2 linked regions of the Youhaiella tibetensis genome follow. The protein of the gene in region 1 interacts with the protein of each later gene in a pairwise test. Links are inferred from orthologs where the notes say so. Each region holds a gene or a part of one and is shown on either strand. Other genes may lie near its edges.

The links.
Region 2: the proteins of ybgC (region 1) and FNA67_RS08705 interact in binary tests that used the Escherichia coli proteins (3 or more experiments, as listed by UniProt). The link is inferred for Youhaiella tibetensis from one-to-one orthologs.

What each region holds. Positions count from the first base shown.
Region 1 is NZ_CP041690.1:3,667,296-3,670,610, forward strand. What follows is about bases 195-3,194. They hold ybgC (tol-pal system-associated acyl-CoA thioesterase), read right to left. Parts: upstream 1,893-3,194; coding sequence 1,497-1,892; downstream 195-1,496. Other genes in these bases: tolR (protein TolR), read right to left, coding at 195-480; tolQ (protein TolQ), read right to left, coding at 551-1,252; FNA67_RS17955 (rhomboid family intramembrane serine protease), read right to left, coding at 1,889-2,422; ruvB (Holliday junction branch migration DNA helicase RuvB), read right to left, coding at 2,419-3,194. In the rest of the region: FNA67_RS22415 (cell envelope integrity TolA family protein), read right to left, coding at 1-92; more of tolR, read right to left, coding at 97-194; more of ruvB, read right to left, coding at 3,195-3,315.
Region 2 is NZ_CP041690.1:1,814,848-1,818,052, forward strand. The notes cover bases 8-2,897. They hold FNA67_RS08705 (acyl carrier protein), read left to right. Parts: upstream 8-1,279; coding sequence 1,280-1,516; downstream 1,517-2,897. Other genes in these bases: fabD (ACP S-malonyltransferase), read left to right, coding at 8-326; fabG (3-oxoacyl-[acyl-carrier-protein] reductase), read left to right, coding at 344-1,081; fabF (beta-ketoacyl-ACP synthase II), read left to right, coding at 1,546-2,808; FNA67_RS08715 (AraC family transcriptional regulator), read right to left, coding at 2,811-2,897. In the rest of the region: more of fabD, read left to right, coding at 1-7; more of FNA67_RS08715, read right to left, coding at 2,898-3,205. UniProt on the Escherichia coli protein: Carrier of the growing fatty acid chain in fatty acid biosynthesis.

The sequences.
Region 1 (3,315 bases):
GGACGCAACTCCTTGGCCCCGCTCAGTCCGAACAGGACCAGAGCGAGGAGGGCTGCGTGCGAAACTGCCGAGACCGCTACGCCGACCTTCATCGGATCACTGCCCCGTCGGCGCCTGTTCCGTGATGAGGCCGATATGGGTGTATCCGGCGCCCGAAAGCGCTCCCATGACCTTCATCACCGAACCGTAATTGGCCTGCATGTCGCCGCGCACATAGATGCGCTGCTCGAGCCCCTCGGTGGCCTGGGTGGCGAGGCGCGCCGTCAGTTCCTCGAACGGCACCGCGTCCTCCCCGATATAGGTGGCCCCATCGGTGGTCACCGTCACGGTCACCGGCTTGCTGTCGGTGTTCAGCTCCTTGGCCTGCGTCTTGGGCAGGTCGATGGGCACGCCCACCGTCATCAGCGGGGCGGCCACCATGAACACGATCAGCAGCACCAGCATCACGTCGACCATCGGCGTGACGTTGATGTCGCTCATCGGCCGGTTGCCGCTTCTGCGTCTGCCGCGCCGGCTGCCGCCGCCGCTGCCGCCAACTGCCATCCCCATCTTACTTGCCCCTGGCTTCGAGCTGACGCGAGAGGATGGTGGAGAATTCGTCGGCGAAGCCTTCGAGGCGCCCGGTCATCTTGTTGGCGTCGCTCGAAAGCTTGTTGTAGGCGATAACCGCCGGGATGGCGGCGACGAGGCCCAGCGCGGTCGCGAACAGCGCCTCGGCGATGCCGGGCGCCACGACGGCCAGGTTCGTGCTCTTGGAGGCGGCAATGGAGGTAAAGGCGTTCATGATGCCCCATACCGTACCAAAAAGGCCAACGAAGGGCGCCGCCGAGCCGACGGTGGCCAAAAAGCCGAGATTCTTTTCCAGCACGTCGCTTTCGCGGTTGATGGCGACGTCGAGCACCTTGTCGAGGCGCGCCTGCATGCCGATGAAGGAGGCCGCGTTCTGCTCGTGGCTGCGCTTCCACTCCTTCATGGCCGCTACGAACACCGCGCCGAAGCCGGGGCTCGGGCGGTCGGACTGGGCCTGGTAGAGCTCCTCGAGCGACTGGCCCGACCAGAAGACCCGCTCGAACCGCCCCATCTCGCGCCGGTAGCGCCCGTAGAGCATCGACTTGTCAACGATGATCGCCCAGCACCAGATCGATGCGGCCAATAGGGCCAGCATCACGAACTTGACGATCCAGTCGGCTTGTACAAACAGACCCCAGATAGAAATGTCGGAGTGCGTGGCTACAGCCCCGACCGCGTCCATGGCTTCCATGAATTGTCCTTTCGGCTCGGTCTTTATGCACTCAACCGGCCCTTGCTGCGGTCCGATGGGGTCGAAATGCGTCAAATTTAAGAGAAAAGCCCCGGCATTCCGGACCTTTGCCGGAGCCTTCATCCATTGCCGCAATTATGGTCAAGGATCGGTTAACAAGCCCCCAAGATGCAGCGGCAGCTTCCCTGCCATGGCGGCGGGAGCGCCGCAACCGTTTCACGCAGCCTTGAGGGGCTCAGGCCCTGAGCGCGGCGAGCATCGTCCGCGGCAGGCGCGCCGCGCCGCCGCCCACCTTGATCGCCACCACCTGGACGCTCGCGCGCGTCAGCACCACGCCGTCGCGCCGGATGGTCTGCTCGAGCAGCAGCCGCGCCCCCGAAAAGCTGGCGACCGCCGTCTCGACCTCGAGCAGGTCATCGATATGGGCCGCTCCCTCGAACTCGATCTGCATCGCGCGCACGGCAAAGGCGATCCCCTCGCCGGCCAGTTCGGCGTGGTGGATGCCCATGTCCCGCAGGAATTCGGTGCGCCCGCGTTCGAAGAACTTGAGGTAGGAAGCGTGGTAGACATTGCCCGAAAAGTCCGTGTCCTCGTAGTAGACACGCACGTTCATGCGGTGCGCCTGGCTCATTGCGGGGCCTTTCCAAGCAGTCCGATCGCGCCGCCCACGAGGAGCGGCGGCCCGTGGATATCGCGATTGGCGATGAGCACCAAGCCTCCACCGAAACAGGCCAGCGGAAAGATGAACCGGGCGAGGACCGGCACTGCCCTGCGCCGCGCCTGCCAGCTCGCCAGCGCCCCGATGAGCCCGCACACGGCCACCGAATTGCCGGCCCCGATGGGCTGCCAGAAGATTCCGGCGATCTCGCCGGAAAGGCCGCCGATCACATAGGCAGCGACCCAGATCCAGCGGCCGAGCACCAGCTCAACGAAGGTCCCCGCGATGGCAAGGGCGGTGAAATTGAAGACGATCTGGCGCGCCCCCTCGTCATGGACGAGCCAGGCGGTGACGAACCGCCAGGCCTCGCCATCCGCCACCATCGAGGGTTGCCGGCGCAGCGCCGGCACCACGCCCGGCCAGGCGAACTGGGCGGCTGTCACCAGCGTGGTGAGAACGAAGACCGAGACGGTCAGCCAGGGAAACCGCCCTGCCGCCCTCATGGCTCTCCTTCCGGCTCTTCGAAAAGGTTGGCCTGGATGCCCACGAACCCCTGCGGCACCGACACACCAAGGTGCTGGAAGGCCAGCGCGGTCAGCATGCGCCCGCGCGGCGTGCGCTGGATGAAACCCTGCTGGATGAGATAGGGCTCCACGATCTCCTCGATGGCGTCGCGCGGCTCGGAAAGCGCCGCCGCGATGGTCTCGATACCCACCGGCCCGCCGCCATAGAACTGGGCTATGGTGTTGAGATAGCGCCGGTCGAGCTGGTCGAGCCCGCGCGCGTCGACATCGAGGCGCAGCAAGGCCTTGTCGGCCACCGAGCGCGTGATCTCGCGGGCATTGTCGACCAGCGCGAAATCGACCACGCGCCGCAGCAGGCGCCCGGCGATGCGCGGGGTGCCGCGCGAGCGGCGCGCGATTTCCATCGCCCCGTCCGGCGCCATGCCGATCCCCATCAGCCGCGCGCCGCGCTCGACGATCAGCACCAGTTCCTCGGGCGTATAGAAATTGAGCCGGATCGGAATGCCGAAACGGTCACGCAGCGGCGTGGTCAGCAGCCCCGCGCGGGTGGTGGCGCCCACCAGCGTGAACTTGGCCAGGTCGATCCGCACCGAGCGGGCCGCCGGCCCCTCCCCGATGATGAGATCGAGCTGGAAATCCTCCATGGCCGGATAGAGGATTTCCTCGACCGCCGGGTTGAGCCGGTGGATCTCGTCGATGAAGAGCACGTCGCGCTCTTCGAGATTGGTGAGAAGCGCGGCCAGGTCCCCCGCCTTGGCGATGACCGGACCCGAGGTCGCGCGGAACCCCACGCCGAGCTCGCGCGCCACGATCTGGGCCAGCGTGGTCTTGCCCAGGCCCGGAGGCCCCACGAACAGCACGTGGTCGAGCGC
Region 2 (3,205 bases), 1.9 Mb from region 1 along the record:
CGCCGGCGGCCTCGGTGATGGCCGAAGCGCTGGCTGCCGTCGACATGAAGGCGCCCGTCGTGCCCGTGGTTTCCAACGTCATAGCCCGCCCGCTCCTCGACCCGGCCGAAATCGCCGAGCGACTGGTCGAGCAGGTTACGGGCCGCGTGCGCTGGACCGAAAGCGTTGCCTGGCTCACAGGCGAAGGTGGCGTCACCCAGCTCTATGAACTGGGCACGGGCAAGGTGCTGACCGGCCTCGCCAAGCGCATCAACGCGGATGCGTCGGCCACCGCGCTCAACACGCCCGCCGATATCGACGCCTTCGTCGCTTCACTCAACGCCTGAACAAGAGGACCACACCGATGTTCGACCTTACCGGCAAGCGCGCCCTCGTTACCGGCGCCAGCGGCGGCATCGGCCGCGAAATCGCCAAGGCCCTGGCCAAGGCCGGCGCCACCGTGGCCCTGAGCGGCACGCGCGTCGAAGCGCTTGAGGCCGTGGCCGCCGAGATCGGCGCCGGCTCGCCGATCCTGCCCTGCAACCTTTCGGACCTTGCCGCCGTCGACCAGCTCGTGCCCCAGGCCGAGGCGGCCATGGGCGGGCTCGACATCCTCATCAACAATGCCGGCGTCACCCGCGACAACCTCTTCATGCGCATGAAGGATGAAGAGTGGGACCAGGTGATTGCGGTCAACCTCACCGCCGCCTTCCATCTCAATCGCGCCGTGCTGCGCGGGATGATGAAGCAGCGTTTCGGACGCATCATCGGCATTTCTTCGGTCGTCGGCGTGGTCGGCAACCCGGGGCAGGGCAACTACGCCGCCTCCAAGGCCGGCCTGATCGGCATGAACAAGGCGCTGGCCTACGAGGTCGCGTCGCGCAACATCACCGTCAATTCGATTGCACCCGGTTTCATCGCCTCGGCGATGACCGACGAGCTCAACGACAAGCAACGCGAGAGCATCCTTGCCAAGGTTCCCGCGGGGCGTCTGGGAACCGCCGAGGAAGTGGCCGCGAGCGCAGTATTCCTCGCCAGCGACGCTGCCGGGTACATCACCGGACACACCCTGAACGTGAACGGCGGCATGGTAATGCTTTAAGCCCGGGAAAAGCGCGGTTTCCGCTATTGGCCAAAGGTCGCAAAGTGTGTTAGGTCGCCGCTTGATTGCGCACTGGAAGCCCAGTTTTGGCGCTTTCATCTGAACGCAGTCCGCTTACACTGCGCCTTGCCCCGGTACGATCGGGTATAGCGCTGGCAGAATGAACGAAACCTTTTTTGGTAACTAAGGAAGTCAAGCATGAGCGATATCGCTGATCGCGTCCGCAAAATCGTCGTCGAGCACCTCAACGTCGATCCGGAGAAGGTCGTGGAAAAGGCCAGCTTCATCGACGATCTGGGCGCCGATTCGCTCGATCAGGTCGAGCTGGTGATGGCCTTCGAGGAAGAGTTCTCGGTCGAGATCCCGGATGACGCCGCCGAATCCATCCAGACGTTCGGCGATGCCGTTTCCTTCCTGACCAAGGCCGTCGGTTAATCCAGCCGAGCGGTCACAGTCTGATGGAATTGCGCCGCGTTGTTGTCACTGGAATGGGCATCGTCTCCCCGCTCGGCGTGGGTGTCGAAACCGTCTGGTCCAACATTCTTGCCTCAAAGAGTGGCGCAAAGCGCGTCGACGACTTCGATGTGGAGGACCTGGCCTGCCAGGTCGCCGGCCGCATTCCATTGGGCAGCTATTCCGAGGGCAAGTACAACCCGGATGACTGGCTGGAGGTGAAGGAGCAACGCAAGGTTGACCCCTTCATCGTCTACGGCATCGCCGCCTCGGACCAGGCGATCAAGGATTCCGGGATCGACCTCTCCACCACCGAAAAGCAGGAACGTTCCGGCGTCCTCATCGGTTCGGGCATCGGCGGCATCGGCGGCATCTACGAAGCCTCCATCACGCTGGCCGAAAAGGGCCCGCGCCGCATTAGCCCCTTCTTCATTCCCGGACGGCTCATCAACCTGGTCTCCGGCCAGGTGTCGATCCGTCATGGCCTGAAGGGGCCGAACCACTCGGTGGTCACCGCTTGCTCCACCGGCTCGCACGCAATCGGCGACGCCGCCCGTCTCATCGCCCTGGGCGATGCCGATGTGATGGTCGCCGGTGGCGCGGAATCCCCGGTCAACCGGCTCTCGTTTGCCGGCTTCTGCGCGGTTCGCGCCCTGACGACCGGCTTCAACGACGCCCCCGAAAAGGCCTCGCGCCCCTACGACAAGGATCGCGACGGGTTCCTGATGGGTGAGGGCGCAGGGATCGTCGTGCTCGAGGAATACGAGCAGGCCAAAGCCCGCGGCGCCAAGATCTACGGCGAAGTCGTCGGCTACGGTCTTTCCGGCGACGCGCACCACATCACGGCGCCCGCAGAGGACGGCAACGGCGGCTACCGCTCCATGCAGGCCGCGATCAAGCGCGCCGGCATCACCCCTTCCGAGATCGACTACATCAACGCCCACGGCACCTCGACGCCCCTGGGCGACGAGATCGAGCTCGGTGCGGTGACACGCCTTCTGGGCAACCACGCCGCAGATGTCCTGATGTCTTCGACCAAGTCCGCCGTCGGTCACCTGCTCGGTGCCGCCGGCGCGGTGGAAGCGATCTTCTCGCTTTTGGCCATGCGCGACAACGTGGCGCCGCCCACGCTCAACCTCGACAATCCATCCGTCGAGACCGAGATCAATCTCGTGCCGCACACCCCGGTCAAGAAAGAAATCAACGTCGCGCTTTCGAACTCCTTCGGGTTCGGCGGCACCAATGCCACGCTGGTCTTCCGCAAGCTCGCCTGACCTCAGTAGGCCGCACTCGGCTCGGACTGCGCGACGTCCCGCTTCGGCGGGGCGCCGAACATGCGGGCATATTCCCGGCTGAACTGGGACGCGCTTTCATACCCCACTTCATAGGCCGCGCCCGCCACGTTCGTGGCACTGCTCTGCATGAGCCGGCGCGCCTCGAGCAGGCGTAGCTGCTTCTGATACTGGAGCGGCGTCATCGCCGTCAGGTCCTTGAAGTGCTTGTGGAACGCCGAAGGGCTCATGCCCGCTGCCTCGGCCAGTTCTTCGACACGGACGGCGCGGGCAAAGTTCTGGCGCAAGAGGCGCAAGGCGTCGGTGATGCGTCGTGCGTGGCTGTCGCGCGCCGCCACCCGGGAAAGCTCCGCAGCGTGCGGACCGGTCATCAGCCAAT